One region of the Vibrio hippocampi genome, then DNA from elsewhere that is predicted to be linked to it. Evidence: predicted binding sites of a transcription regulator. Region 1 holds the regulator's gene; each other region holds the start of a gene.
What was found. The regulator MetJ, encoded in region 1, represses methionine synthesis genes. The targets are predictions, from matches to a motif close to TTAGACNTNTANANGTCTAA.
Positions count from the first base shown of each region.

Region 2: a site for MetJ is predicted at 8,522-8,541, ahead of metH (methionine synthase). Genes of this name have one in related genera too.
Region 3: a site for MetJ is predicted at 4,389-4,408, ahead of metN (methionine ABC transporter ATP-binding protein MetN). Genes of this name have one in related genera too.

Region 1 covers NZ_CAKLCM010000002.1:2,255,373-2,266,315, reverse strand. Annotated here, with positions in the region: gene hslU (ATP-dependent protease ATPase subunit HslU) at 1-853, opposite strand, end outside; gene hslV (ATP-dependent protease subunit HslV) at 909-1,442, opposite strand; gene L9Q39_RS12495 (SPOR domain-containing protein) at 1,738-2,292, opposite strand; gene cytR (DNA-binding transcriptional regulator CytR) at 2,366-3,376, opposite strand; gene priA (primosomal protein N') at 3,645-5,846, opposite strand; gene rpmE (50S ribosomal protein L31) at 6,136-6,354, shown strand; gene L9Q39_RS12475 (malic enzyme-like NAD(P)-binding protein) at 6,650-7,909, shown strand; gene metJ (met regulon transcriptional regulator MetJ) at 8,033-8,353, opposite strand; gene L9Q39_RS12465 (O-succinylhomoserine (thiol)-lyase) at 8,652-9,821, shown strand; gene L9Q39_RS12460 (bifunctional aspartate kinase/homoserine dehydrogenase II) at 9,830-10,943, shown strand, end outside.
Region 2 covers NZ_CAKLCM010000002.1:2,011,902-2,022,844, forward strand. Annotated here, with positions in the region: gene L9Q39_RS11415 (HlyC/CorC family transporter) at 1-447, shown strand, start outside; gene L9Q39_RS11420 (hybrid sensor histidine kinase/response regulator) at 454-3,360, opposite strand; gene L9Q39_RS11425 (acyl-homoserine-lactone synthase) at 3,353-4,597, opposite strand; gene metH (methionine synthase) at 4,797-8,474, opposite strand; gene L9Q39_RS11435 (cation:proton antiporter) at 8,769-10,043, shown strand; tRNA gene L9Q39_RS11440 (tRNA-Asn) at 10,152-10,227, opposite strand; tRNA gene L9Q39_RS11445 (tRNA-Phe) at 10,284-10,359, opposite strand; tRNA gene L9Q39_RS11450 (tRNA-Thr) at 10,367-10,442, opposite strand; tRNA gene L9Q39_RS11455 (tRNA-Phe) at 10,499-10,574, opposite strand; gene mltC (membrane-bound lytic murein transglycosylase MltC) at 10,678-10,943, opposite strand, start outside.
Region 3 covers NZ_CAKLCM010000002.1:241,798-252,740, reverse strand. Annotated here, with positions in the region: gene treC (alpha,alpha-phosphotrehalase) at 1-885, opposite strand, end outside; gene treB (PTS trehalose transporter subunit IIBC) at 1,125-2,549, opposite strand; gene treR (trehalose operon repressor TreR) at 2,699-3,682, opposite strand; gene gmhB (D-glycero-beta-D-manno-heptose 1,7-bisphosphate 7-phosphatase) at 3,757-4,308, opposite strand; gene metN (methionine ABC transporter ATP-binding protein MetN) at 4,506-5,540, shown strand; gene L9Q39_RS03590 (methionine ABC transporter permease) at 5,530-6,207, shown strand; gene L9Q39_RS03585 (MetQ/NlpA family lipoprotein) at 6,249-7,058, shown strand; gene L9Q39_RS03580 (Zn-ribbon-containing protein) at 7,159-7,935, opposite strand; gene syd (SecY-interacting protein) at 7,940-8,494, opposite strand; gene queF (NADPH-dependent 7-cyano-7-deazaguanine reductase QueF) at 8,650-9,495, shown strand; gene L9Q39_RS03565 (tetratricopeptide repeat protein) at 9,532-10,943, shown strand, end outside.

The DNA of each region.
Region 1 (10,943 bases):
ATGGCAGTAGATCGCGCTGTACGCCTTCACGAGAGACGTCTGGACCTGATGACTCACCTCGCTTACAGATCTTGTCAATCTCATCAATAAACACGATGCCGTGGTTTTCGACGTTGTAGATCGCTTGCTCTTTCAATTCTTCTTGATTGACCAGCTTAGCGGCTTCTTCTTCCGTTAACGCTTTGAACGCATCTTTAATTTTCAGCTTACGTTTCTTCTTGGTATCACCACCTAGGTTTTGGAACATGCTTTGCAGCTGGTTGGTCATTTCTTCCATACCAGGAGGTGCCATGATCTCGACACCCATTTGTGGTGCGGCGATATCGATTTCAATCTCTTTATCATCGAGTTTACCTTCACGCAGTTTTTTGCGGAAAGTCTGGCGAGTGCTGGAACTGGTGTCTGCCGGTGTTTCGTTTTGTCCCCAAGCGTCGCGAGCGGGTGGCAATAACGCATCAAGAATACGTTCCTCAGCTTGTTCTTGCGCGCGGAATTGAAATTTTTCCATCGCTTGCTGATGCGTCATCTTAATTGCGGCATCGGTGAGATCGCGGATAATGGTTTCCACTTCCTTACCCACATAGCCGACTTCAGTAAATTTGGTCGCTTCCACTTTGATAAACGGTGCGTTGGCCAGTTTAGCTAGGCGGCGTGCGATCTCGGTTTTACCCACACCAGTTGGACCGATCATGAGGATGTTCTTTGGTGTGACTTCTGGACGTAAGTTGTCATCAAGCTGCATTCTGCGCCAGCGGTTACGAAGTGCAATAGCGACTGAGCGCTTCGCTTTCTCTTGACCCACGATATGACGATTTAGTTCGTGGACAATCTCTCTTGGAGTCATTTCAGACATAGGAAATCCTTAAATTTCTTAAACACTATCTTTGTTTATGTGTGGTGTTTAGACCTTATTCTTGGTCGATTTCTAGTTCTTCGATAGTGTGGTTGTGGTTCGTAAATACACAGATGTCGCCAGCAATCTTCAATGCTTTCTCGGCGATGTCACGCGCATCCAACTCAGTGTTCTCAAGCAGGGCGGTTGCTGCGGCTTGGGCAAAGCTGCCACCTGAACCGATAGCAATCAAATCATGCTCCGGCTGCACGACGTCACCGTTACCGGTGATAATCAGAGAGGCGGTTTCATCCGCAACGGCTAACAAGGCTTCAAGCTTTCTCAGAGCACGGTCACTGCGCCAATCTTTTGCCAGCTCAACCGCAGCTTTGGTCAGATGACCTTGATGCATTTGCAGTTTGCTTTCAAAGCGTTCAAACAGAGTAAACGCGTCAGCGGTGCCACCAGCAAAGCCAGCCAATACTTGGTTGTTATAAAGTCGACGCACCTTGCGAGCGTTGCCCTTCATAACGGTATTGCCTAGCGATACTTGCCCATCGCCTGCGATGACAACTTTATTATTACGGCGTACAGATACAATAGTAGTCACGACGTTTGCCTCATGGTTTGTTTCTGAATGGTTATTATCTGGATATAGGGATAGTTGGCGTTGTTTTCAAGGAGGAAGAGAAGTTTTCAAGGCGGAAGCGAAAACAGTGAATGGAAAAACCTTACCGCAATAGTAGAAACCGCAATAGTAGAAAAGGCAGTCAGCTTTAATTGGTCAAAGTTGGAGTACGGAATAAAAAATTGGAGTACGGAATTAAAAAATAAGCCGCGAAGGGTTTAAAGTTTCGCGGCTTATACGGTTTTAATGGCTAATGATGAGGGGAGAGCGCGATGATTTAGAGCGCTTCTTTCCAAATCTTACATGGCTCAATCTTGGCGCGTTGCAGCTTATGTTTATCGCGTTCAGCATCGCGCTTTAACGAATAGGGACCCAGTACGACACGATGAAAGCTGCTGCCTTCTTTTTTTACGATCTGGCTGCTTAGACCTTGAAACGCAATATCCAGTTTACGGCTTTCTGCTTGAGCGATGGTTCGGTAAGCGCCGCATTGCATGATGTAGGGCACTTTCGATTTTATCTGCTCCTTGGCTTGTACTTCGATCTCTCGATTTGGCAAGGTATCCACATAATCCCATTTCTCTTCTGGAGGCGGTGGAATTTGTGCTTTAGGCTTCGCTTTTTGTTCGGTCTGAGTTGCGACCGCTGGGGTTGATTTAGCCGGGATCTCAGGCTCTGGATCAGAGCTTAAGGTATATAACCCCCATGCAAATACACCGGTAGCGATGATCGCTAACAGCCCACTGCGCCATGGTTTTTTTCTGCTGGGTGCTTTTTTACGTGAGGTGCGAGTGCTACCTTTGCCACGTTTTACATAGTCTCGGTTTGCCACTAGGTTTGATACTGATACTTGGGAAATAAACAGACCTCATGGTAAATACCACGAGGCCAAGTTGCAAGTAGGCTTAGAAAGTTCTTGGAGCTGTCGCACTCTCACGGACCACTAATCGAGTCTCTAATAGACGAGAGCCGGGATGAATATCGACACCTTTAAGTGTTTCAAGCATCAGATACATGGCTTGTCGACCTATCTCATAACGTGGCTGCGAGATGGTGGTCAGCGGAGGTTCGCAGTATTGAGCGAACTGAATGTCATCAAAGCCAACGACAGAGAGGTCTTGAGGGACGCGTAATCCTAGCTTTTTCGCCTCTTGCATAGCGCCAATGGCCATGATGTCGTTATGACAGAAAATTGCGGTTGGTGGCTCAGGAAGTGCGAGCAGTGAGCGCACAGATTTCGCTCCGGATTCAAAGGTAAAGTCGCCTCGAATGGTGTACTCAGGTTTCATCGTAAGACCGGCACGACGCAGAGCTTGTTGATAACCTTGCTGCCTAAAGCGGCATAAGAAGGCCGTTTCGGGACCAGAGATTTGCGCGACACGTTTATGCCCTAATTGCGCTAAATAATTCACCGCCTCATAAGCTGAGGTTAAGTTATCAATGTGAACGGTTGGCAAGCCTAATTCAGGTGCAAACTCACAGGCCATCACCATTGGAGGCAGGTTTTTCTGCTCTGGTTTACTGATGTCAAAAGGAAGATCGGTTCCAAGCAGCAGCATGCCATCCGCTTGTTTGGTGAACACTAAGTTTACAAATGAGGATTCACGCTTTTTCGATTGACCGCTGTCGCCAAGTAGCACTAAGTAGCCATGTTCCATCGCGACATCTTCAATGCCACGAATAATCTCTGAGAAATAGGGATCGCAGATATCAGGAACAATGGTCACGATGGTTTTTGACTCATTCTTTCTTAGGTTGCGCGCCAACGAGTTTGGAGAATAACCCGCCTCTAGCACTGCGGATTCTACGCGTTTTCGAGTGGTTGATGAGACTTTTTCTGGGTTCATCAATGCTCTAGATACGGTTGCGGTCGATACCCCTGCTAACTGGGCAACATCCTTCATTGTCGCCATAATATTTTTATCCTCTACTTTATGATGGCTGGATAAGAGTGCTACATCTAACTACCAAAGCAAAGGCACTCTTACGATTATCCATGAATCTAAATGTGTATTACCTTTTTCAGCACAAATGCTTTGGCAACATATAATGACGTATTAATGAGTAATATGCATTTCTTGGCACAAAGTTACGGTTTGTATAACAATAATTACATTTGTTTTGCGACAGTCCTCACGCTTTAATGGTGTGTGAGTTTAATGAACGATCCACTCTTTCTTTTGGTTAGCTGAGATCTTGAGGCTCTATATCCATAGACCAGCGCACTTTTTTTGCATTGGGAAGTTGAGCAATGACTGGCTTGGCACTGGCCAAGATCTTTTGCATCTGGCTGCGACTGGTCACTTGTAACATCAATTGCCAACGGGATTTACCCGCTCGCTTAGCCATAGGAGCCGGTGTGGGTCCTAAAACGATCGCCTGGTGGTCAAATAGTGGGTGCGCTTCAAGAGAGTGGCGAACTTGACGCAAAAATATTTCGGCGTCGTCCGATTGATTCGCTTCCGCTCTAAATAGAGTGAGAAAGCTGAAAGGAGGCAACATGGCATACTTGCGTTCTTGTAATACACTCTGGGCAAAGTGGTGATAGTCTTTGTGCAGTAAGGTTTGCAGCAGCGAGTGCTCTGGATGGTGCGTTTGCAGTAAGACTTCCCCAGGTTTACTGGCTCGCCCTGCGCGTCCCGCAACTTGAATAAATAGCTGTGCTAATCGCTCAGAGGCGCGAAAATCACTGCTATATAAAGAGGCATCAACGTCTAATAGTGCCACCAGAGTCACATTAGGAAAGTGGTGACCTTTAGCGAGCATTTGAGTGCCGATTAATATCTGATATTCATTATTGCGAATCGATTCGAGCGCATTCTCCAGACTGCCTTTACGTCGAGTGCTATCCCGATCGATACGAATCGCTTTGTATTCAGGGAAGAGTGTCGCGAGTTGCTGTTCAAGTTGCTCGGTGCCCACACCGACGGTGACCAACTGATTAGAATTGCAATTTTGGCATTGATGAATCGTTGGACGCTGCGAGCCACAATGGTGGCAGCGCATCTCGCGGCTGGATTGGTGATAGGTATAGTAAGCATCACAGCGTTGGCAATCGGCAGTCCAACCACATTCATGGCACATCAGGGCTGGGCTAAATCCGCGACGGTTGAGAAACAGCATCACTTGATTGCCTTGATTAAGGTGCTTGCGTAATTCAGCAATTAGCGGGGCAGAAAGACCAGCTTCTAGATACTGCCCTTTGACATCAATAACCTTATTCGTGGTGGGGACCGCTAGACCCGCGCGCTGGCTCAGTACTAAATGATGATATTTACCACTTAATGCGTTGTGCAGTGTCTCGAGCGAAGGCGTCGCAGAGCCTAAAATAATCGGTATCTGCTCTTTGGCCGCTCGCATAACGGCGACATCGCGAGCATGGTAGCGTAGGCTATCTTGCTGTTTGTAGGAGGTATCATGCTCTTCGTCGACAATAATAATGCCAAGATCAGCAAAGGGCGTAAGTAATGCTGAGCGTGTACCAATCACAATGCCAGCGTGATTGTCTCGGGCACTGAGCCATGCGTTTAGGCGTTCACTATCATTGAGCCCAGAATGGATCACTTCCACAGGTACATTAAAGCGTTTACGAAAACGGTTGATAGTTTGCGGCGTTAAGCCAATCTCCGGAACCAGTACCAGCGCCTGTCGACCTTTTTCGACAACCGGTTTGATCATTTGCAGGTAGACTTCGGTTTTACCTGAGCCGGTTACGCCTTCCAGTAAATAACACCCAAACTGGTTTTGGCTGTTGACTGAGGCGATGGCAATCGCTTGCTCTGAATTGACCTTGAGATCACCAGGATCATTAGTGATCACTGCTGGTCTTGGTGGCACGGTCACGGTTTTTTCCTCAGAGACAACCCACCCTTTATCTTCAATGGTCTTTAGCGTAGCGCTACTGATTTCATGATCGAGTAGAGATTGATGGTCACAGGGACCAGACTCTAGCATCATCATCGCTTTCGCTTGTTTGACTGCCCGACCAAATCCCTGCATGAGTTGGTTTTTACCACTGTCGGTTAAACGCCACTGAATCGTGGCAGAGAAGTTGGCTTGCTTGCCTTTACGCAGTGCTGCGGGCAGCGCATTGTTGAGGGTGTCACCTAAAGGATGTTGATAGTATTGACTGCACCAAACGATAAGTTCATACAGAGGCTTTGACCAAACCGGTTGAGTATCAAGGGCTTGTTTTATCGACTTGAGTTGTTCAATAGGAAACTCGGACTGATGACTAAACTCGGTAACGATGCCGACTAAAGTCTGTCGTCCAAACGGCACGGATACTCGACCGCCCACCACAGGAAAGAGGTGAGCAGGAACGAGGTAGTCGAACTGCTTATCTAAGGGAACAGGCAGGGCAACTCGGGCGATATTTGGACGCATAATAGAGAGAACTTAAATCAATGGGATTGGTATTCTATACTTAACTGCGGTGATAAAGTTAGGCTTTCCGGCTCATTTTTGTGCTTTGCCTTTGAAGTGACGAAGAATCGTCACCTAAAGGTGGTGAAAAAAGTGGCAATTTTTGTTGATTCCAAGGTGAGTATTCATTAATATACTGCGCCTTGATGGTATGGTCTAATGTCCCTATCATTGCGATTTACTTTTTAACTACGTGTGGTGTCCGGCTTAGAATCGGATGGCGACACGGCCTAAATATTTGAGGTTTCCCATGAAAGCTGGTATCCACCCAGAGTACAAAGCAGTTAAAGCAACTTGTTCTTGCGGTAACGAGTTTGAGTTCAACTCAACGCTATCTAAAGAGTCAATTCACCTTGACGTATGTGACAAATGTCACCCATTCTACACTGGTAAGCAACGTATCGTTGATACGGGCGGCCGTGTTGATCGCTTCAACAAGCGTTTTGGTGCTCTGTCTAGCAAGAAGTAATTCTGCATATACAGATTCCAGAAAAGGACGCCAATCGGCGTCCTTTTTCTTTGCCTCATAGATAAACACGTCATCAACAAGCGTTATATCCGTTCAAGCTTGCCCTTAAAATATATACCCAAGTTACTTCTGAACTCTGCATCTTGAGGTAACTTGGGTATAGTCACTTTATTAGATGACTGCTCCTGCCAGTGTGATTAAATTCACGATGCCTCTTTTCAATTTGTGTGATCTGGGTAGTATGTGATGTTTTAATTAATAGTTATTAAAACGACTCACAGTAAGGTTACACACTATGTCTGATGACAATCTGATCAACGAGTTTCGCCAGCAAGCTCTTGATTACCATGCCCATCCTGTTCCTGGAAAAATTGAAGTCGCACTGACCAAACCGGCTAACTCAGCCAAAGATCTTGCGCTTGCGTATAGCCCAGGCGTTGCAGAGCCCGTGCGTGAAATAGCGCAAAGTGCGGACAACGTTTATAAGTACACCGCGAAAGGCAATATGGTCGCCGTGATCTCAAACGGGACCGCTATTTTAGGTTTGGGTAACTTGGGACCCTTAGCGTCAAAACCGGTTATGGAAGGCAAGGCGTTGTTGTTTAAGCGTTTTGCAGGATTGGATTCTATCGACATAGAAGTGAAGCACCGCACTATCGATGAGTTTGTTGACACTGTAGCCAATATTTCTGACACTTTTGGTGGCATCAACTTAGAAGATATTAAAGCGCCGGATTGCTTTGAAATTGAGAAACGTCTTATCGAGCGTTGCGATGTACCAGTATTCCATGATGATCAGCACGGTACAGCGATTGTAACCGCAGCGGGGATGCTGAATGCCCTTGAACTACAAGGCAAAGAGCTAAAAGAGGCGACCATCGTCTGCTTGGGTGCAGGTGCTGCGGCGATTGCTTGTATGGAATTGTTGATCAAATGCGGCGCAATGCGTGAGAAGATCTACATGCTGGATCGTAAGGGCGTGATCCATACTCGCCGTGATGATCTGAATGAATATAAAGCACTGTTTGCCAATAACACTGACAAACGCACCTTGGAAGATGTGATTGAAGGTGCGGATCTTTTCTTGGGTGTGTCTGGTCCAGACTTACTGCCTGCGGACGCATTAAAGCTGATGGCTGATAAGCCAGTGGTTTTTGCATGCTCTAATCCAGATCCCGAGATTAAACCGGAGTTGGCTTACCAAGTTCGAGATGATTTGATCATGGGTACAGGTCGCTCTGATTATCCAAACCAAGTGAATAACGTACTCTGCTTCCCATTTATTTTCCGTGGTGCATTAGATGTGCGTGCCAGCGAAATTAATGATGAGATGAAATTAGCCGCGGTTGAAGCAATTCGTCAGTTAGCAAAAGAAGAAGTACCAGAAGCCGTTTTACATGCGGCGGGCGTTGAAAGCCTTAGTTTTGGTAATGATTATATTATCCCTAAACCCATGGACCCGCGTCTATTACCTCGTGTCGCGAAAGCGGTAGCGTTGGCTGCGGTTGAGTCTGGGGTGGCGAGGATTGAGTTGCCTGAGAGTTATATGGTTTAAACTAAACTAAATAGGTGCTAGGTGCTAGGTGCTAGGTGATAGGTGCTAGGGTGATATGGTCCCGTGAAAGTAGACGGGACCTAGATTCTAGGACCTAGGGCCTAAAACCTAGAATCTTATCTCTTACTCTTCATCGAAGGCTTCAAACTCAATACCCATCTCCGTCATTAGCTGTTTGGCTTCGGTTGGGATGTCGTCTGGACGGTCTTTTCTTAGGTCTTCATCGGTGGGTAAGGGTTGACCGGTATACGCGTGCAGGAACGCTTCGCAAAGCAGTTCGCTGTTGGTCGCGTGGCGCAGGTTGTTGATCTGGCGGCGAGTGCGTTCATCGGTCAGTACTTTAAGCACCTTTAACGGAATGGATACCGTGATTTTCTTTACTTGCTCGCTCTTTTTACCATGCTCTGCGTAAGGGCTGATGTATTCACCGTTCCAGTCTGCCATAGCGTACCTTCGTTCCACTGTTTGAAATAGAGTAATTCACAATGGCGCAATTTTAGCGGCATTTACTGCCATATGCAAAGCCTTATAGACGTCTAGAAGTGTTGACGTCTTTTTTCGTAATGGTAAAGTGAACCCATTCTACTTTTATGGACTGTTGCGCTTTCGATATTTTGCGCAGCAGTTCGATGAAAATCTGTAAGGTCAAAATTACTGACGATTGTTAGGCAACAAGCCTAGTATCACAGTTTGACTTGGGTATACTAATTTTCATTAATCGCGTTTGATAAAGGATTTTTCTATGAGCGATCGGAAGCCGTCTACAATTGCCGTACGCACAGGTATCGAGTCTGACACTCAACACCATGCTGTTGTTCCCCCTATTTACCTCTCAACCAACTATGGTTTTCCTGCCTTTGGGGAAGTGCCAAATTACGACTATACCCGCTCAGGAAACCCAAACCGAGGATTACTCGAGCAAGCGCTGAGTGAGTTAGAATCCGGTGAAGGCGCAGTGATCACTAACTGTGGTACCTCAGCTCTAAACCTTTGGGTGTCGACATTTTTAGGTCCCGATGATCTGATTGTAGCGCCGCATGATTGCTACGGTGGTACTTTCCGCCTTTTCAATACACGAGCAAATAAGGGTGACTTCAAGGTTAACTTTGTTGATCAAGTGGATGAAGCCGCATTGGACCAAGCGTTGGCACAGAAGCCCAAGTTGATTCTGTTGGAAACCCCATCAAATCCTCTAGTACGCGTGGTGGATATTGAAAAAATTTGCCAAAAAGCAAAAGCGATCGGTGCCATGGTGGCGGTAGACAACACCTTTTTAACGCCTATCTATCAAAAGCCGTTAGAGCTGGGGGCTGATTTTGTTATCCACTCAACCACTAAGTTCATCAATGGACACTCAGACGTGATCGGTGGAGTGATTATTGCGAAGTCAGCACAAGATGCCGAAGAACTGGCTTGGTGGGGCAACTGTATCGGTGCAACCGGCACACCGTTTGATAGCTATATGACCCTAAGAGGACTGCGTACTTTGGGGGCGCGTATGCGAGTCCATGAAGAGAGCTCACTGGAGATCCTTAAATTCCTCACGACGCAGTCTTTAGTTAAAACGATTTATCACCCAAGCCTACCTGAACACCCAGGGCACGAGATTGCCAAGAAGCAGCAATCGGGTTTTGGTTCCATGCTCAGTTTTGAGTTTGCGGGCAGCTTTGATCAGCTTAAGTACTTTGTGGGTGAGTTGTCCTTGTTTTCCCTTGCTGAGTCTCTGGGAGGAGTGGAAAGCCTTATCTGTCATCCAGCCTCGATGACACATCGAGCGATGGGAGAGGAAGCGCTGGCAAAGGCGGGTGTCTCACAACAATTGCTGCGTTTGTCTGTGGGTCTTGAAGATGCCCAAGATTTGATTGCCGATTTACAACAAGCGTTTGCTAAAACGCATCGTTACCAAGGGTGAATAACAAGATGAATACGAAAAGGCAGCTGCATAAATTTGGTGGTAGTAGCTTAGCCGATCCTGAGTGCTATCGTCGCGTAGCCGCGATTTTACGCGATTATTCACACTGTGAAGATCTAGTGGTGGTCTCTGCGGCAGGCAAAACCACCAATCGACTCATTCAATTTCTTGATGCGCTGAGTAAAGATGGGCGTCTTGCTCATGAGCATCTGCACCAACTTAGACAGTTTCAGTTATCCTTGGTGGATGAATTGCTTAAGGATGAGGAAGCCACCGCCCTGTCTGAGTCGATGAGTAAAGACTTTACTCAGCTTGGTGAACTGACCCTACCACTTTCAGAGGCTGAGCGAGCGGCTGTGCTGGGTCACGGTGAAGTCTGGTCATCTCGATTGTTAGCCGCTCTACTTCGTCAGTCTGATCTGGCTGCCGTGGCGCAAGATGCTAGAGCGTTCTTAAGAGCGGAGCCCGGCACTCAGCCTGAGGTGGATCGTGCACAATCCTATCCATTAATCAAAGAGATGTTGGCACAGCATCAACACCACCGAGTGGTGATTACCGGCTTTATGGCACAAAGCACTCAAGGTGACACTGTACTGCTGGGGCGAAATGGTTCGGATTACTCAGCAACCGTGATTGGCGCATTGGCCGAGGTGGATATCGTCACAATTTGGAGTGACGTGGCGGGTGTTTATAGCGCGGATCCAAGACTAGTGAATGATGCTTGCTTGCTGCCCCTGTTGCGACTGGATGAAGCGAGCGAATTAGCAAGACTAGCGGCTCCGGTGTTGCATAGTCGAACGCTACAACCAGTGGCGCAAAGTGCGATGGATTTGAGCTTACGCTGCAGTTATCAGCCAGAGTCTGGCTCGACACGTATCGAGCGCGTGTTAGTCTCTGGGCGGGGTGCAAAAATTATAACCTCTCTCGATGAGGTGCTACTGATTGAGCTGAGTTTTGCCAGCGGTCATGATTTTGAACGAGCCAAAGAGCAGGTACTCAGTAGCTTATACCGCGCCCAATTAGAACCTTTAGCCTTTGAAGCGCAGAGTGATCAGGCTCGTCTTCGTCTCGCTTATACCACCGAGATCGCGTCTGGCGTGCTCGAACAGCTACAAGATTCAG
Region 2 (10,943 bases), 240 kb from region 1:
GCTGACGAGATTTACTTTATTCCAGAGGGAACGCCACTCAACGTACAGATGCTGAAGTTCCAACGAAATAAGGAGCGTATCGGTCTTATTGTTGATGAATATGGTGACATCATTGGTTTGATTACTCTTGAGGATATTCTTGAAGAGATCGTTGGCGAATTTACCACTTCTATGTCACCGAATCTTTCTGATGAAATCACCCCTCAAGGAGATGGCAGCTTCCTCATTGAAGGCAGCGCCAATATCCGTGATATCAACAAAGGACTTAAATGGACGCTACCGACGGATGGTCCAAGAACTCTAAACGGTTTAATTCTGGAATACCTTGAGGATATTCCAGAAAGTCACCTGAGTGTGCATGTTGCAGAACACCAGATGGAGATCATCGAGTTGGAAGAAAACCGCATTAAAGTGGTCAAAGTCTTCCCGAAACAGGCGCACTCTTAAGGTCACTTACATCTTACGATCCAGTCCCAATGGAGCATGCCTTTGTGTGCTCCATTTTACTAACTTCTCTACCAGCTGTTTTTTGTCTACTGGTTTATCCAAATAGTCGTTCATACTCGCTTTTATTTGTAACTTAATTTCTGGTATTGATTCACCAGAAAGAGACAAAATAGGCACATCTGAATTAAAGAGGCGAATCAAACGTGTAGCTTCAATCCCATCAATACCCGGCGGCATTCGAGTATCCATCAGTATCGCGTCATATTGGTTGGCATGAGCCTTTTCTACCGCCTCCATACCACTGCTTGCAAAATCAACTTTCACTTGCTCTTGCGATAAATAGGTTTGCACCAACATCTGATTCGAGACCATGTCATCCACCACCAATACTCGTTTACCGACTAGCTTTCCGGCGTCATTAAACGATGGATGCGCAATCACTTTCACCAGTTCGTTTAAGAAAACAACCTGATTTCCTCCCGTGTAGATCTCTGCATGGAATACATACCTATCTTCACTACTGATAATTGGCTGTTCATCTTGGCTGTTGGCAACAAAGAGCAATGGCTTAGTTTGTGCTTTCTGACCTAGCGCCCCACTCTTGATCTGATTGGCTTCGCTAATTGAGCCGGCTAAGGAATCACCCGCAATCAAAATGAGTCTAAAGTCCGTATCAAACAACTCGATAGGGATAGAACTGACGCTTTGCTGCCAGTAAGTCTCAATACCCTGCATAGGCTGCAGGTAATGCCGCAACTCAGAATAAGATTGATAGTCACCAACGATCAAAATCTTACATGACATTTGCTGCTGTGTGACTTCAAACGCCTTAGACTCAAACCATTGCTGCTCAACATCAGGCAGTTCAATAATAAACTTACTGTATCGACCGACTTCACTCTCACAACGGATCATTCCACCAAAGGATTCAATGACTTTCTTACAATAAGCTAAACCTAACCCGCTTCCCTGAGGCTTACCATGCGTAAAATAGTCATCAAATATGTTCGCTAGGTATTCCGCAGCAATACCCGGTCCCGTATCCAACACCTCTAATCGGTTAAAGTCCTCACCGCTGTGTGTGCTCACGGTGATCCTGCTGTCTGGATGACTGGAAAAATAGTGAGAGGCATTTTTAAGTAAATTAAAAATCACAAAACAGTAAAAGGTATCATTACCTTTAAACACAAAATCCGCTTCAAAATTGCAGCTAACTCTCTGACGATAAATCGGCGAGTCAAAACTGAATTCATCAATAGCTTTCAGTGTCTCTTTTGCCAAAGAGTAGTATTCAAATTGCTCGCTATTGATGCCATCACCATTGGCCTCACTCAGTATGGCTTCAATGAATTTAGCACCAAGTAATACCGCTTTTTTACTTTCGAACAACTCATCGTAGACCAACTTCATCGATGATGAACTGGGGGATGAGAGTATACTTTTATTCATGCGTTCGAAGTGATAACTCAATTTGCTCAGAGGATTACGAATCTCATGGGCCATAGAACCCACCAACCCTTTGGATTTATTCACCTGATCTTGCGCTGCAATAAAATAACGGGCTTTCTTGAACAGCAGTTGCAAAGCTTGAACTTCCTCAACCGAGGTTAATCGTTCTAATTCATCCTGTTGTTCCACCATCAAAATATGACTTAAACCACCGTTTTCATCATACATTGGCAGCAATAAACACAACTTCCTTGCATTCATTAATTGCAGCAACTGCTGTAACGTCTCATGCTGCAGTTGGTAATCTATGTGTGTCAGTTTGTATTCAATCTCAGCCTTGATCAACACACTGTTGGGACCATTAAAATAGGGGACTAATTGCTGAACGTAACTATTGTTTGCACGCTCAATCTTTATTGAACCCCGTGCTAATATTTTCTCTAGCTCTATAATCCCTTGCTCGGTAGAGAACTGGAAAATATCCACCAATTCATGTATCTGTTGAACTTTATTCGCTTGCCCAAAGTACACAACATGTCCGAGTAACAGATTGCTCAACTTGGCTGTGTGATGCCACGCAATACCGGTCACTAAAGTCCACAAACAAAAGAACACCAGGTAACTGTTATCAATGCTGGTTTTAGCAATAAAGAAAATCGGCAGTAGGTATAACAAACCATTCAGAACTCGACTCAATACAAACACAGCCAAATAGCGGAAGCTGAAAAAGACGGTATTGCGCAAAGCATAGCCAATAAATAACGCCTGAGTGACAGATAGAGCTGGCGGTAACCAGACGAAAGCAAAGTTATGGAATACAACAGGAATTACGACCAAAACGACCAGCGTCGAACTCATAAAAATCAGTACACCCGCGATCATATAAGATGACTTCTGGCGCAGTAACAACTGCCCCTTTTGTCTCAGTGTGAAGAAGTTAATCAGCGTGAGAGAAATAAGAATTGGAGCAGATAAGAAAAACAACCCATTATAGGGACCAAACTCAATCACGAAGTTGCCTGCCGATATAATATCAACAGCATGAACAGTGAGCCCTGGTGTTAAATTGAGAATTAACGCCAGACTAATAAGAATCACTGAGAGTATCTTTTGCCAATCCCCAATAGCGACATCACTTTCAGTTTCTCTGAGGCTGGCAGAAAAAAGATAACCAAATAACAAAGCAAAGAAGCAGAATAAATTCGCTATGATGGCCATCGAAATGGCCACCTGCTCTGAATGATTAACCAACAAGTCACTTTGGAAGTAAGCATTGGAAAGTATCCATATTGCTATGGATACCGTGTAACAGTAGTAAAATCGATGGGTGATTTGACGACTTTTTACTTGGCTAGCCGAAAATGCATAACGCAAATACGGCAGCCAAAATAACAGCGCCAAAGCAACCAAAATGAGAAAGACACCCGAAAAATGAGAAAAGGCATCCATCACCCTACTATTCATCCGCCAACATATTCCTTGTATTTAATTTCATCTGCTTTCGCACCGATAACACTCTTTGGTAATAACCTTTGTAATCGCACTGAGATATTGCTTGACTCATAGGATGACTAAAGTAAATGCCCTGCTCTGTCACTGGCGCATATTCAGACACTTTGAATTCGCACACAGACACATAAGGGCTAACATCAGCATATGCGTTATTGACTGATTCAAAAAAGTACCTAATAGCAGGCTGCTCTGTAATGATATAAACCGCCTGAAATCCAAGTTGGTCTAACGCTATCATTAGTGCCTTGGTCATTTCGAACAACAGCTGGTTTAATTTTCTAGCCGGTGCGGCTATCGCTAATCTTATCACTTCACACATGGCATCTTGATTACTAATGCTCTGTATTAGACTTCTATCAAACTTATCGATCGAATCCATACTCAAATCATTGGACGAACCAGAACCCAACAAGCCAAAAAACTCCAAACTGCGCAGTTTATTTTCATCAAGCTTCATGCTCCATTTGGCGCTTTGAAAAAAGGGAGAAAAAGCCAGCCAAGTCTGCTTATTCCCCCAACGCCTAATATTCACACTACTGCATATTAGCATGGTTTCGGCCACTTTTTGATATAAAATAAAGTGCTCACCTCTGGCTGAGATCTCCATATCGTACAACATCTCATACCACCCCTCACGCTTGATGAATGTTTCTATATTTATCAAAACATTGGCGTCAGAAAGGCTAAGTAGTTGATTAGAAAAACAGGTCAAAAACCGTCGCTCATCCAGAGAAATATCATCAACAACCTCGCTATGATAATGGTCATCACTATCTACTATTGATTCATTGTATTCAGCGACGGCTTCATCCATGTTCTTAGCTCGATAGTGGATTGAAAATACAAGGTATTCAGCCCAACAATCAAGAATGTGGTCGAAATACACATTGGCAAGACATTCAATATGGGAGTAATGAACGGGAAAGGTGGGTAGTGAGGAGTGGGAGATAAGGTACTTAGCGGTAGAGCAGGTGAAAGTGTGCTTCAAGTTATCAGTATTGTCGTCATCATTGGCCAATTCTCGGATTTCAAAAGCTCGATAATCGACTATCTTGGCAAATACATCGGAATCACCAGACGCTTGTATGTATTGATGTATCAGTGATAAAAAATGCTCTCTCTCCTCTAAGCATTGAGGGTGTAAAGGAAGTTGCTGTATTTGCTTTAAAATTTGCTTGGCGTTGTTCATCGCTAGCCTCTCTTTCTATGGTTGAAAAGAGTCAGCGTAAACTAGACAACAAGTTTCACATTGAGGCTTATATCAACATGAGAGTCAGCCACCAAGGTACACACCACATTATTTTAAATTTGAGATCATAATTAATATAAAAAGCCCTTGTTTGCTTTCACAAACAAGGGCGTTAAACATTTTATGCTATCAAAAAATTTTAGCTAATATTGGGACCTAACCACTTCTCAGCTTCAAGACGATCCCAACCTTTACGATCCGCATAACTCTGCAACTGATCTTCTTGGATCTGCGCAATGGCAAAATAGCGAGAGTCTGGATGGGAGAAATACCAGCCTGATACAGCGGCTCCCGGCCACATCGCATAGCTCGTTGTTAGAGACATGCCTATCGTCTGCTCTACTTCTAAGATGTCCCACAGTGCGCCTTTTTCAGTATGCTCAGGACAAGCCGGATAACCCGGTGCTGGACGGATCCCTTGATACTTCTCTCGAATCAGTTCCTCATTGTTCAGTGATTCGTCTGACGAATAACCCCAGATTTCTTTTCTCATTTTTTCGTGAAGATATTCGGCAAAAGCTTCGGCTAATCTATCCGCTACCGCTTGAATCATAATGGCATTGTAGTCATCACCCTGCGCTTTATATTCATCCGCTAACTCTCGTTCTCCAATCCCACCGGTCACGGCAAATGCACCAATCCAATCGGCTTTGCCACTCTCTTTAGGCGCAATATAGTCAGAAAGACAATAGTTATACCCTTTAGGTTTCTCAGTCTGTTGACGTAAGTTATGAAGCACCTTACGAACTTGAGTTCGCGATTCATCGGTGTAGACCTCAATATCATCGCCGACAGACGCTGCAGGGAAAAGCGCCGCCATGCCGCTTGCCTTAAGCAAGCCTTCTCTTTCTACCCGATCGAGTAACTCATTGGCATCTTGATAGAGACGCTTAGCCTCCTCACCCACTTCTTCATGCTCAAAAATAGCGGGGAATTTGCCCACCAGCGACCACGTCATAAAGAATGGCGTCCAATCGATATAGCCTCTTAGCGTTGCTACGTCGAAATTCTCAAACACATGTACTCCAGGTTTGACCGGTACAGGCGGCGTGTAGGTTTGCCAATCAATGGCGACTTTATTGGCGCGAGCCTGCTCCAAGGTGACCGGTTTAGTACGTGGTTTCTTGCGATTATGCTGATCTCGTACGCGTTCATAATCAAGATCGAGCTTCTCGGTAAAAGCGGGCTTCAACTCATTGGATAACAAGGAAGTACAAACCCCTACTGCGCGTGATGCGTTGTTCACGTACACCACTGGCTCGCGATAGTTTTGCTCAATTTTAACCGCGGTGTGGGCTTTTGAAGTGGTTGCGCCACCGATTAATAATGGAACATCAAAACCTTGGCGTTCCATCTCTTTTGCCACATGTACCATTTCATCAAGAGAAGGGGTGATTAAGCCTGAAAGACCGATGATATCGACGTTTTCTTCTTTGGCGACTTTAAGAATAGTCTCGCAAGGAACCATTACTCCTAGGTCTATAATCTCAAAATTATTGCACTGCAGAACCACACCGACAATGTTCTTACCGATATCGTGAACATCTCCTTTCACGGTGGCTAATAGAATTTTACCGTTAGATCTGCCCGCTTCTTTTCCAGCGTTAATAAATGGCTCTAAATGAGCAACGGCTTGTTTCATCACTCGCGCGGATTTAACCACCTGTGGCAGGAACATTTTCCCTTCACCAAACAGATCCCCCACCACATTCATACCATCCATTAGAGGTCCTTCAATCACCTCTAAAGGCTTAGAAGCTTGCAGGCGAGCCTCTTCTGTGTCCTCAACAATGTACTCTGTAATCCCTTTAACGAGTGCATGCTCAAGGCGTTTGGCAACCGGCCAAGTACGCCACTCTAAAGCGGAAGCATCATCCTCTTTGCCGACGCCCTTATTCGCATACTGCGCCGCAATATCGAGCAAGCGTTCCGTGCCATCATCTCGACGGTTTAACACCACATCTTCAACCGCTTCTCTTAGTTCCGTCGGCACATTGTCGTAAACCTCCAACTGACCCGCATTCACGATCCCCATATCCATGCCGTTTTTAAAACAGTGATAGAGGAATACCGCGTGGATAGCTTCACGCACATAGTTATTACCGCGGAACGAGAATGAGACGTTGGACACACCACCAGAAATCATGGCATGAGGTAAATCTCGCTTGATATCAGCCACAGCCTCAATAAAGTCGACGGCGTAATTATTGTGCTCATCAATACCCGTGGCGACTGCAAAAATGTTGGGGTCAAAAATAATATCTTCTGGTGGGAAACCGACTTCGTCGACAAGAATTCGATACGCCTTGCTACAAATCTCTAACTTGCGCCCTCTGGTTTCAGCCTGACCAAGTTCATCGAAAGCCATCACAATCACGGCTGCACCGTAGCGACGAATTAACTTAGCCTGCTCAACAAACTTCTCTTTGCCCTCTTTGAGCGAGATAGAGTTAACGATCCCCTTGCCTTGGATACACTTTAAGCCCGCCTCCATCACTTCCCATTTAGAAGAATCCACCATGATAGGCACTTTGGAAATTTCTGGCTCAGAAGCGCACAGTTTTAAGAAGCGCACCATACAAGCTTCAGCATCAAGCATGCCTTCATCCATGTTGATATCGATGATCTGGGCACCATTTTCAACTTGCTGACGAGCCACCTCTAACGCTTCATCGTATAACTCTTCTTTGATTAAGCGTTTAAAGCGGGCAGAGCCGGTAACATTAGTTCGCTCACCGACATTGATGAATAGGCTCTCTTTTTCAATCGTGAGTGGTTCCAGACCCGATAACCGACACGCTACCGGTATCTCAGGCAGTGAACGCGGTTTCACTCCCTCAACCGCTCGCGCCATTTGGCGAATATGTTCTGGCGTTGTACCGCAACAGCCACCGACAAGGTTCAGGAAACCACTTTGTGCCCACTCAGCAATGTGTTGTGCCATATCCTCTGGAGATAGGTCATATTCACCAAATGCATTGGGAAGCCCCGCATTAGGGTGCGCAGAGACAAAGCTCTCGCTAATGCGTGATAACTCTGCCACATATTGGCGCAATTCATCAGGACCCAATGCGCAGTTTAAACCAAAGGATATTGGATTGATGTGTCTAAGCGCGTTATAGAATGCTTCTGTTGTCTGTCCTGATAATGTGCGACCAGAAGCATCGGTAATCGTGCCTGAAATCATCACGGGGAGCGTGATACCTAATTCCTCAAACACGGTTTCAACCGCAAATGCACACGCCTTGGCATTCAAGGTATCGAAAATGGTTTCAATTAGGATAAGATCGGAGCCGCCACGAATAAGCTCACGAGTCGATTCAGAGTAAGCGGTAACCAGTTCATCAAAAGAGACGTTACGGTAGCCTGGATCATTCACATCTGGAGAAATTGAGCAAGTGCGGTTGGTGGGACCTAAAACACCCGCAACATAACGTGGTTTCTCTGGTGTCTTTGCTGTCCACTCATCAGCTGCTGCTTTAGCAAGCTTAGCCGCTTGGTAGTTAATCTCAGCACTCAAAGACTCCATGTCATAGTCAGCCATCGCAATCGTGGTAGCGTTGAAGGTATTAGTTTCAAGAATATCCGCACCGGCTTCGAGGTAAGCGTTATGGATGTTATGGATCAACTCTGGTTGAGTCAGCACTAAAAGATCGTTATTTCCTTTCAAGTCACTATGCCAGTCAGCAAATCGCTCACCTCGATAGTCCTGCTCTTCCAATTTATAATCTTGAATCATTGTGCCCATTCCTCCGTCAATCAGAAGAATGCGTTGTTTCAATTGAGCTTCAACCTGCTGTCTTTTATTACTTGCCACGATACTGCCTCGTTCCATGATGATTTTGTCATCGTATCACAGATATTTTAGAAATCTAGACGTCTAAAATACTTTTTGATTGCTTCCTTAGCGCTTCACAGTAACCAACCCACCAAACTAGAGCAAGTGTTTCTGTTATCGACACACCTTTACGGTGCAAAGCAATGAACAACAAAAATAAACAGCTTGGGTAATAAACAGTTTTGGGTAAACAGCACTAATCTTAATGACAGAGGTGGCTCGACTTAACTGCAATCAAAGCCAAACTAAGACAAGTTAAAGCTGGGTAAAAAAATGACCGTATATCAAACTTTCTGTTTTCTGTCCGCAGCAGCCATGCTGATCGCTTTCATCAACCATAAGGTGGGAAAAATGCAGACCACCATAGCAATTACGGCAGGATCTATGCTGCTGTCTCTACTGATTTTAATTGCTGGTCAAAATGATTGGTTTCAATTGACACAACTCGCCACCAAGGTCATGACTGAAATCGACTTTGAAGACTTTTTATTGCAAGGGATCTTAGCCTTTTTGCTGTTTGGTGGCGGGTTAGGTATTAAATTACCGAACTTAAAAGACCAAAAATGGGAGATCACCGTCTTAGCATTAGGCGCTACTCTATTTTCTACCTTTTTTATTGGCTTTGGTCTCTATGGTTTCTGCTTCGTCATTGGTATCAAGTTTGACCTGATTTACTGCTTGTTGTTTGGCGCCCTGATCTCTCCTACCGATCCCATCGCTGTATTGGCCATTGTAAAAAAACTGCACGCCCCAAAGCGTATTTCTACTCAAATAGAAGGCGAGTCTTTATTTAATGATGGTTTCGGTTTAGTGATCTTCATTACCCTGTTCTCTATCGCCTTTGGCACCGAACTACCTAATGCAAGCACTGTGGCATTGCTGTTTTTACAAGAAACAGGTGGCGGTATTTTATATGGTCTGGTGCTTGGGATATTTTTCCACTCTCTGATTAGTGCGACGGATGATTCCACCATGGCACTGCTTTTTACCACTGCGATACCTACCGCAGGTTACGCACTTGCTGAAGTATTAGAAGTGTCAGGACCTCTCGCTATGGTCGTGTCTGGCATTATGGTCGGTAACTGGACTCGTGAACGAGGATTTACCAAGGAGTCGGAATATCATCTCGACCATTTTTGGGAACTTGTCGATGAGTTTCTCAACAGCATCCTATTTTTACTTATCGGTATGTCAATGCTACTGTTTCAGTTCCATAAAGAGGACTTTGTATTGATGGCCTTTTCTATTCCATTAGTACTGGTCGCTCGATACCTTAGCGTCAAACTCGCTTATCAAGGCTTTGAGCGTTATCGAAGCTATAACCCTTGGTCAATAAAAATTCTAACTTGGGGTGGACTTAGAGGCGGCTTAGCAATGGCAATGGCGCTCTCTATCCCTTCCGGTATCTGGGTCATTGAAGAGAAGCTCATCGATGTCAAAGAGATCATTTTGGTGATGACCTACTCAGTGGTTGTCTTCTCTATCCTCATTCAGGGCTCAACGATTACTCCTCTCATTGAACGAGCTAAACAGGCTGAGAAAGATTGATGTGCAGATGGCAGATGAAATGAACAAACGTTAGAAATCGCTAGACGCTAGGAATCTCCAAACGCTAGAAAGCAAAAAGCCTCATCTTTCGATGAGGCTTTTCTAAAGTGGCTCCCCCTGCGGGACTCGAACCTGCGACATACGGATTAACAGTCCGCCGTTCTACCAACTGAACTAAGGGGGAATTATTTGTGTCAACACAATGCCTTACGGCAATCTATTGTGTTTAGCACCAAATAATGGTGCCTCGAGGCGGAATCGAACCACCGACACGAGGATTTTCAATCCTCTGCTCTACCGACTGAGCTATCGAGGCAAATTAATGGTGCCGACTACCGGAATCGAACTGGTGACCTACTGATTACAAGTCAGTTGCTCTACCTACTGAGCTAAGTCGGCACACTAAATGCTTTATCGCTGCTACTTGTTTTTCAAAGCACCAACAATCTAAATTGTGGTGCCCGGAGGCGGAATCGAACCACCGACACGAGGATTTTCAATCCTCTGCTCTACCGACTGAGCTATCCGGGCAACGGAGCGCTATTAAACGGATTTTCCGTCCTCCCGTCAACTTGTTTTTAAAAAAAAATTCAAAAAAACGTGCAAGTGCTGTATTTTTCGGCAAATTCACTTATTAGCCCTTGCCGGCGTTAAAATCTTTTTTGAATTTTGTTACTTTTTCTAGGTATCTACGCGCTTCCGAATTTGGATGTTTTTTTGTTAACGCCCAATAGACTTGACTCGGTTGTAGCGAGTTAAGATCTCGCATCGCTCGCTTTCTGTCCGAGTGGAAAGTTTTTAGCACCCCACCCGAGCCACCGTTGTAGGCAGAAATCATGCTGTACTCTAACGAGAGAGGATGACTCACCTCTTTCAGGTAGCGATTTTTAAGGATATAGA
Region 3 (10,943 bases), 2.0 Mb from region 1:
GGTCCACTTGTCACCATCGGGATAATCAATTTTTAGATGATGGAAGTTGAACACCATCGATAGCTCTTTACCATCTTGCGCCGAGTACTGTTGGCAATGCTCTAGCGTGGTTGAAGACATTTCACCAACCGTCACGCTGCCGTATTTTTGGAATACCGCTTCGCTGATCTCTTGAAGGTATTCGTGCACACGTGGCCCATCAGTATAGAAACGGCGACCATCACCAGTATCATCACTAGGGAAATCTTGCTGCTTAGAAATCAGGTTGATTACATCTAGACGGAAACCATCAACGCCCTTCTCCGCCCAGAAACTGATAACTTCTTTAACTTCTTCACGCACTACTGAGTTTTCCCAGTTAAGATCCGCTTGCTCTTTAGCAAAGAGGTGTAAGTAGTACTGACCCGTCATTTCATCCAGCGCCCAAGCATTACCGCCAAACTTTGATTGCCAGTTGTTTGGCTCTGCGCCATTGATGGGGTCTTTCCAGATGTAGTAGTCGCGGTATGGACTGTTTTTGTCGCCGAGTGCCGACTGAAACCACTGATGTTCTGTCGACGTATGGTTCACAACGATGTCCATGATGATTCGAATACCAAGTTGGTGAGCCTCTACCAACAAGCTATCGAAATCTTGCATAGTGCCGAATTCTGGATTGATCGCGTAATAATCGGAGATGTCATAACCGTTGTCGATCATTGGCGATTGGTACACAGGCGTCAGCCAAATCGCATCCACACCAAGGTGTTTTAGATACTCCAGTTTAGAAATGATCCCTTTAATATCGCCGGTGCCTTTACTTCCACTGTCACAAAAGCTTTTTGGGTAAATTTGGTAGATAGTTGCGGTTTTCCACCAACTCTCATCATGCTTGGTCATTGCCATTTCTAACACTCACATACCAGTAAAATAAAAATTGAAAACAGTGACCATTTCATCATGGCTCACTAGATGTTATATCCAAGAATGTTGAAGCGGACTTGGGATCTTCTCATTGACTCATTAAACTTGAGATTCCTGACATCTCGTGCCTCGATTCTGGATTGACCGTTTTAGTCTGTAAGACAGAAAGCGATAGTAGTTGAAACCATCGCTTCGTTGCTTGAATTACGCGGTTGCTTGAATTACGCGTTGGCGGTTTCTAATTCGCCTTTCATTTGAGCGCGCTTGTACAGCACAAGTGTCAGCGCGACTGGAATAACCATCGCGACCAACATCGCCAGTGCAAACACTCCCCAGAACGGTGGTTGGATAGACAAGATACCTGGTAAACCACCCACACCGATACCATTCGCCATCACACCTGCACTACCGCAGATAGCGGCCGCAATTGCACTACCAATCATCGCGCTCAACATTGGGAACTTGTATTTCAAGTTAATGCCATACATCGCAGGCTCAGTGACGCCAAGGTAAGCTGAGATCGCAGCTGGCACTGAAATGTCACGCTCACCATGTTTTTTACTGATGATAATGATGCCAATAACCGCAGAGGCTTGAGCGATGTTTGATAGTGCAATCAAAGGCCAGATTGGTGTGCCACCTAGCTCTTGCATCAATTGTAGGTCAACTGCGTTGGTGGTGTGATGAATACCTGTAATCACTAGAGGAGCATATAGGAAACCGAAGATGGTTGAGCCAATGATTGCAAAATCACCGGTCATAGCTGCTTTCGCCGCAAAAGCAACGCCGTCACCCAACATACGACCAAATGGACCGATAATGGAGTGCGCAAGAATTACAGACACGATGATAGAAACAAACGGCACCACGACTAGGTAGAGGTAAGATGGAGTGATGCGTTTTAAGTTGGTTTCGATAAACGCCAGTGCCATACCCGCTAACATCGCCGGAATGACTTGAGCTTGATAGCCCACTTTCTCTATTACGAACAAGCCAAAATCCCACACTTCCGGAACTTGCTTACCAATCAGATATGCGTTCATTAACTGTGGCGAAACCAGTGTTACACCCAGCGTGATACCCAAAATTGGTGTACCTCCAAGCTTTTTCACTGTAGACCAACAGACACCGACCGGTAAGAAGAAGAAGATCGCTTCGCCGATTAACCACAAAAATGAGTGTACTGTTGCCCAAAACTGACTCATTTCCGTTAGCGTTTGACCATCAAACATCTTGATGTCGCCAATCACATTACGGAAGCCAAGAATCAAGCCTCCGGTAATGATCGCTGGTAACAGTGGTACAAAGATTTCAGCAAGGTGGGAAATACCACGCTCAACAATATTCATGTTTTGACGAGCAGCATTCTTAGCCTCGTCTTTGCTGGTCTCACTTTGACCTGTCAGCTCAATGAGTACCTTATAAACATCATCGACTTCGGTACCGATCACCACTTGGAACTGACCCGCGTTAGTAAAGCAGCCCTTAACCATAGGTAGTGCATCTAATTGCTCAGTATCGGCATTGTCGGTGTCATTCAACACGAAACGCAAGCGAGTTAAACAGTGGCTCACACTGGCGATATTATCCGCCCCCCCGACCCGCTCAATAAGACGCTGTACATCTTGACGCGCAATCTTACTCATAACTTTCTCCACCCTGTATTGGATACATTCAATTCATCGTAACACTCTTGCAGTGGGAACATTCCCACCCAGTAATTTGATTGTGTCACTTTGCATGCAAAAACAAAATGGGAACAGTCCCATTAATGGAGAATGATCACAGTGTAATTTTAGAGTAGATCGTTGAAAGGTGGATTGGTGGCGGATTGATGGTGGATTGGTTGCTGGGTAAAATGCACCACAGAGTCATCACCATTCAATTGATTAATCAACATATTCGCAGCTTTTTCACCTGCATGAACGTAGCCCGGATCTACGCTAAAGACATTTGGAAAAAGAAAAGAGAGTAATTCATTGCCGCCCACACCTGTGACCACCACATCTTCGCGTCCCATTTCTTGCAGACGTTTAATTACCCCTAAGGCGATGGTGTCACTTGCACAAGCGATGGCTTGCGTGTCCAATTGAAGTACTTGATCCACCAACTGGTAGGCACTTTCGTGGCTAAGCTTTCCGGTTTGATAGCAAGGTTTGATGCACTTTTTCTCACACCAAGCTTGGTAAGCATTAAGACGAGCAAGACCCGTGGTGCGGTCTTCTGGGTCTACACCGATATAGGCAATACGAGAGATAGATTGTTGTTCCAGATGCGACAACGCCATATCGATAACACCTTGATTATCATAATTTATCGACGAAACCATTTGCGTATCCATGGCGATCACTACGATGCGATTGCCCCACTCGGCTAAGGCTTGCTCGTCGCATCCGGTGAAACCAAAGACGATCACCCCATCGACATTGCGACGTTTAAGAACATCCAAATGCTCGTTGGTTTTATCGCGATCGAATTGGCTCTCCATGATCACCACGTCATATCCCGCCAAATACAAAACGTTGAGCATAGTACCGACCGCGCGGTTTTCTGATGGGGAGTCCAAACGAGAGATGATCACACCGACCACTTTCTGGCTACCACCACGCATGGACTGTGCCGATTTCGAAGGCACATAGTCTGAATCACGAATGATTTGCTCTACTTTCTCACGCGTTTGCGATTTTACCTTGGGATCATTGGTTAGCACTCGACTGACTGTCGACTTGCCCACACCAGCCAGTTTAGCAATATCAAGAATGGTAAGTTTTTTGCTCATAAGTGATCAAACTACAAGAAGGAATCAAACAAAAGGGAAGCCATGACTTCTCTTATCTTAATAGACAGTAACGGCTACTTGTTTAGATACGCAGGAATATCTGCAATACTATCAAGTACAACCGTTGCAATGGCTTCGCCTTTTTCTGTGACAGGTTTGCCTGTGCGGACTAGGATTTTTGTTCCCACCCCTGCGGCCTCTGCCGCCATCATGTCTTCTGCTTTATCGCCGACCATCACTGAGTTCGCCATATCTATTTTCAGAAAATCTCTTGCTGAAATAAACATGCCCGGTTTAGGTTTACGGCAATCACAGTCTTGCTTGTATTCGCCGATACCATGTTCTGGGTGATGAGGGCAGTAGTAAATACCGTCGAGTTCAACGCCGTTATCAACGAAGTTCCAGTCCATCCATTGAGTCAGTGACAAAAATCGATCTTCACTAAACATACCGCGAGCAATGCCAGACTGATTGGTCACCAACACCAACAGATAGCCCATTTGCTTTAATTTCTTGGTTGCTTCAAACACACCTTCCACGTATTCAAAATCATGTTCGTCACTCACGTATCCATGGTCTACATTGATAACGCCGTCGCGGTCTAGAAACACTGCTGGTTTTGCCACAATCACTCACTTAGGTCTATAGCTGTTGAATGCCAGAATTATTGCACGCTTTATGCTGGACTTCACGGGCAATTTTTATTTTAGACGTCTAGACGTAAAAATATCTATTGACACCAAGAAGTGAAAACCATAGCATCAACCAATAATTGAGATATAGTTCAAACTTTTATGCTAGTAAAGCGAATTGGATTGCTTAGATGATCGAGTTAAATCAAGTAAATAAAGTGTTTTATCAAGGCAGTAAAGCGATAAATGCCCTGTCTGATATCAATCTTCATATCGCCGAAGGCACCATTTTTGGTGTGATTGGAGCATCGGGAGCAGGTAAAAGTACCCTGATCCGCTGCGTCAATATGCTCGAAGCACCAACGTCTGGTTCAGTGATCGTTGATGGCGTCGATCTAACTCAGCTCACTAAGTCTGAGTTGAGCGTGACTCGTCGCAACATCGGTATGATTTTCCAGCACTTTAATCTTCTTAGCTCTCGTACTGTATTTGAAAATGTCGCCCTCCCCCTTGAACTTGCTGGGCGTGCGAGCGACGCGATTGAATCTAAAGTGTCCGAACTGCTTAAGCTTGTAGGTCTTGCCGATAAGCGTGATACCTATCCAGCCAACCTCAGTGGCGGACAAAAACAGCGTGTAGCCATCGCTCGTGCACTGGCAAGCGACCCTAAGGTTTTACTCTGTGACGAAGCGACCAGCGCACTGGATCCTGCAACGACGCAATCCATCTTAGAGCTGCTTAAAGAGATCAACCGCAAGCTTAAAATCACCATATTGCTGATCACTCACGAGATGGATGTGGTCAAAAGCATCTGCCACGAAGTTGCAATTATTGGTGATGGTAAATTGGTGGAAAAAGGCACGGTGGGTGAGATCTTTGCTCATCCGAAAACCGAATTAGCGCATCAATTCATTCGTTCTACTTTAGATCTCTCTATTCCAGAAGATTATCAAGTGCGCTTGCAGCCAACTCGTGTTGAAGGCAGTTATCCACTGGTGCGTTTAGAGTTTACTGGCGCAACCGTTGATGCGCCGCTGATGACGCAAATTGCTCGCAAGTTTAACATTGATGTCAGTATTTTAAGTTCTGATCTGGACTACGCTGGTGGCGTTAAGTTCGGCATGATGGTGGCGGAACTGTTTGGCGATGAAGAAAACGACAATGCAGCCATTGAATTCCTGCGCGACAACAATGTAAAAGTAGAGGTGCTTGGTTATGTCCTTTAATTCTGTCACAGAGTGGCTGTCTTTTAACAGCGGTTTACTGCTGGGTGCAACGTGGGAAACCCTTTATATGGTTGCGGTCGCGGGTTTGATTGGTTTCGCAGTTGGCATCCCACTCGGTGTCGTACTACACATTTCCAAGAAAGGTGGCCTGCTAGAGAACAGCAAACTAAACGGCATCCTTGGCGCGATTGTCAACGTTGGTCGTTCCGTACCTTTCCTTGTGTTGATGGTGGCGATTATTCCACTGACCAAGTTGTTGATCGGTACCTTTATTGGCACAACCGCCGCTATCGTACCTTTAACCATTGGCGCTATCCCATTTGTGGCACGCTTAATTGAAGGCGCGCTGCTAGAGGTTCCGTCTGGTTTAGTTGAAGCCGCGCAGTCAATGGGAGCCACACCCTACCAAATTATTACTAAAGTCTTGCTGCCTGAAGCGATGCCGACCATCGTCAACTCGGTCACTATCACTTTAGTCACATTAGTTAGCTATTCTGCAATGGCAGGCACTGTGGGCGGCGGCGGTTTAGGTGATGTCGCCATCCGCTACGGATTCCACCGCTACGATGTCACTATTATGGCCGTGACGGTAGTCATGCTGATCGTGCTCGTGCAAATCATTCAATCCATTGGCGACGCTATTGTACGCCGTGTTGACCACAGATAGTCACAGATTCAAAAATCTAAAATAATGACAAGGAGAAAGCCATGAAATTAAGTATTAAAAAGATTGTTGCAACGGCAGTGGCAGCATCAACACTCGTTCTTGCTGGTTGCGGTGACAAAGAAGTTGATACCAGCAAAGTCAAAGTCGGCGTGATGGCCGGTGCTGAAGCACAAGTGGCTGAGATTGCGGCGAAAGTGGCTAAAGAGAAGTACGGTCTAGACGTTGAGCTTGTCACCTTTACTGACTACGTGACGCCGAACGCCGCTTTGGATGATGGTTCGGTAGACATTAACGCTTTCCAACACAAGCCATATTTGGATCAGCAAGTCAAAGATCGTGGCTACAAGCTGGCAATTGCGGGTAACAGCTTTGTTTATCCAATCGCGGGCTATTCTAAGCAAGTGAAATCCGTCGATGAACTGCAAGACGGTGCACGTATTGCGGTTCCAAACGACCCAACCAACCTTGGTCGTTCACTGCTACTTCTTGAGCAACAAGGTCTTATCACTCTACGTGAAGGCGCAGACCTGCAAGCAACGGTTCGCGATATTACTGCTAACCCAAAAAACATCACCATTGTTGAACTCGATGCGGCGCAACTTCCTCGTTCACTTGACGATGTTGCTCTATCGATCATCAACACCACCTACGCGAGCTCTATCAACCTAACACCACAAAAAGACGGTATCTTTGTTGAAGATAAAGAGTCTCCTTATGTAAACCTGATTGTGGCTCGTGAAGACAATGTCAATGCTGAAAACGTACAGAACTTCGTTAAAGCGTACCAAACTGACGAAGTCTACCAAGGTGCATCAGACATCTTCCAAGGTGGCGTGGTTAAAGGCTGGTAATAACCGCCAAGTTCCAAATGCCAAGTTCCAAATGCAACGATAGATAAAAAAACGGGTGGCAGATTTCTGTCACCCGTTTTTTTATCGGTATCATTCAACGTTATTTAAGATGATCCCAAGAGATATTCGAGACGATGCGGCACGAATCGCACTTAAAGTAAAAAATATCGTGTAACGGCTGGTCTAATAACCAGTCACCGCCACACTTCGGGCACTTGCGTGCTTGCTCGTCCTGCAAACTCTTACCCCCAACGCGGTACTGATAATAGTAGGTTGGGATGTGAGTAATGTATTCAATCCGACCGCGAATATCCCAGCCACGACGAAACAGATCACTGTCCACCTCGGTTAGCTCACGCAATGCCGCATGCTCAGCTTTACAGCCTCCCGCCATCTGGATTTCATCGCACGCTTGCCACTCTGTCTGCCACTTAATCACCGACTTATGATCACCATTTAACGTAGGTGGATTGCGATAGAGCGGGATCGGCAGCAAGGATTCACCACTGCGCAGTGGCGAACAGGTGTGAACATAAGTGGTGTACAGCACCTGCCAACTCGGCGTCTCTTCTTCTGCTGCTTGCTCTGAGTTAATATCCAGCCCTAATAAGCGCACCTTTGGCGCGAGCAGACTCGCGTCCGATAGACGCTTAAGACAGACTTTAACAAAATCAGAGTGATACTTTGGATGCATGCTATCTTGATCTGGACAAACGGCACGAACCATAAATTCTCCGTCGCCCAATACGACCGGAAACTCTCGTCCCAATACCTGTCCGTTGAACCTCAAGGCATCCATTAAGCCATTGATTCCCTTCTCGACCGCCGAGATGGTGGTGTCGTCAAAACACTCAAAAACAAGTTCTACCACATACATACGATTACACTACCGGCTCTAAGCCATTGAGAAACGTTTCAAGATCGGGCGCAATCGTATCGCGATTGCTGGTGCCTAACCTTTCCAAAATCACCTCGCCAGTGAGGTTGCAAATCGAGATAACGTCCATATCGGCATCGGTGGCAGCAATAAATACCGTCGGCTTTAATTTAAGACGTTTTTGAGTCACGAGATGACCAAGGATATTCTCTTGCAAACGGTCGAAGTCTTCATCACTCCAAACCTGCAACAGGGTGAGCGGGTTGCCTTGCCAAGTTGCTTGCATATCCGCGCTGTATTGATGACCATAAAACCCTTTGATGTCCGAGTGCAGTTGCAGCTCAATACCCTTTTCAATATTTTCCAGCTGCTCAGGCTCCTCTCTGACAATACGCTGCCAAAACACCTGTTGTTCACCTTTGCTATCCACACCTTTGCTATCCACACAAGGAGAGACAAGTTCAAACAGTTCTTCACTTGCTGGTAGTGTCTGATATTTATCAAACCATGCTTGTTGGTAGCGGTGGCCAAATGCTTCTAGTGCCTGTTGTACACTCATACTTTCTCCAGTTGATCGACTTCAGACTGTGCCTTAGATTGCTTGAGCGTATAAGCTTTAACATTCAAGTCTCACCTTTTCGGTGTGCAATAGATGACAGTCTCGGCGGGATTTCGTAAAATCGCCCATTATTCTAATCGAAGTATCCCCAAATTATGAGCAAATATTCCAATTCTGAGGCACTTACTGGCCTAACCCTAGGTCAAAAAACAGATTATGCGAATCAATACGACGCGACGTTATTGCAAGCCGTCCCAAGAAGCCTCAACCGTGATGACCTCAATCTGGGTGATACTTTGCCATTTAAAGGCTGCGATATTTGGACTCTGTATGAGTTATCTTGGTTAAACAGCAAAGGATTACCTCAGGTTGCTGTTGGCGAGGCAAGTATTCCTGTCACCAGCCCAAACCTGATTGAATCTAAGTCTTTTAAGCTTTATTTAAACAGCTTTAACCAAACACGCTTTGAATCTTGGCAGCAAGTCACTGAGTTCTTGCGCCGCGACTTATCCCAATGCGCTGGCGAACCTGTGGACGTTAAACTGACACCAGTACAGGATTTTGAAAATAGCACCATCGCGGCGATGTCTGGTGAATGTATTGATGACCAAGACATTACCATCGACAGTTACCAGTTCGACCCTAGCCTGCTTGACGGCGCTGTCTCTGATGAACCTGTCACCGAGACCCTGCATAGCCACTTGCTGAAATCCAACTGTCTGATTACTAATCAGCCTGATTGGGGAAGCGTCGAAATTCAATACCAAGGAAACAAGATCGATCGTCAAGCTCTGTTGCGCTATATCGTCTCTTTCCGCGAACACAACGAGTTTCACGAACAGTGTGTTGAGCGTATTTTTACCGATATTATGCAATACTGCCAACCGCAGTCACTGACCGTTTACGCACGTTATACCCGTCGCGGCGGCTTAGATATCAACCCTTTCCGCTCCAGTGATTTGGATGCACCTCGCCATAACAAGCGTATGGCAAGACAGTAATTTTCAGCAGTACACAGGAAGAATACGGATATCATCATGGGCAAACATCTTAGGATAAATCTAGGGCTGGTCTTTAGTGTGGTTTTAGGGCTTGGCTTCACGCTTTGCTCTGGCTTTGCCTCGGCTGCATTGCACTTCACATCGCCTATTTTGCGTGAGGCGAATAAGCTGGTCGATATCGACCCTGCTCAAACTGATGCGATTGTGAGCAACTACCTAGATAATCGTAAGTTGACCAAACACACTAGCGAGCACAATCCGAGCACGCCCCGTGATGACAGTGATCAACGAATAAGAACACCGATCAGCAGTGTTCACGCATTGATTATTTCCGCCAAATCTCAGTTCAATCTCGGGTCACCAAGAAATGCGCTTCAGACCCTTGAAGAAGCAACGGTCATGGCACAAAAGTACCACTTGATGTTCTTGGAATTAGAGATAGGTATTTTGAAAACCCGTATGCTGTGGGTAAGTAATGGCGATGCTACTCAAGCGCTTGATTCACTGACCTTAATCGAAAACAATTTGAAAGTGATTGAAAAAGGTCAGGGGCTTGCGTACCAAACCTACTATAAAATCAAGATACTGCGCGCCCAGATTGCGTCATCTGAACAGCAATTTGAATTAGCCAATACGTTATTTACCGATGCTGGAAAGACCATCGCAAACGCCGGACCTGCATGGCAGATCGACTTTCATACCGAATACGGTCTGCACTTCCTTAAGTTCCACAAATATAACGAAGCGTTATCTGAACTACTGATGGCCTACTGGGCGTCGATTGAACAAAACGATAGCGCTCGTTTGGCAAAGGTCAACGGACTGCTTGCACAGCTATTTATGCAACGCAACGTGTTAGACAAAGCGTTAGAACACCTAACTCAATCTGCGGATTATTATGACAACTATCCAGACTCACTGGTACTTGCAGAAACATTAAAGAAACTCGGCGACCTTTACTTCTTGCAGGGCAAATTGAACCTCGCGCTTGTTCACTACTTTAATGTCATCGACCATCCTGCAACCGTCAGTAGTGTTGATAGAGTGATCGATATTCGCATCAGCCTTGCGGCTACCTATCTGCAACTTTATAACTATACCCTTGCGGAACAGTATCTAACACGCGCCGAGAAACTGCTTGTTTTTGCTGATTACCCAAAACTAAAAGCGCGAGCTGAACTGCTGTATGCCGGATTGGCCTACCATAAACAAGAGTCGGATAAAGTCATCGACCATGCCAACAATGCCTTGACGCTGGCAAGGGAGATAAAATCATCGTTACTGGCACAACAAGCGCATCAATTGCTGGCGCTAGGCTATGAGCAAACTCACGAATACCAACAAGCCTTGGTAAATACCAAACAAGCCAACGCTTTACAGGTTGACCGTCAAGCCCAGTTCAACTTAATCAGCGAAGAAGCCTTTAGGCAGCAAAAGCAATTTGTTGA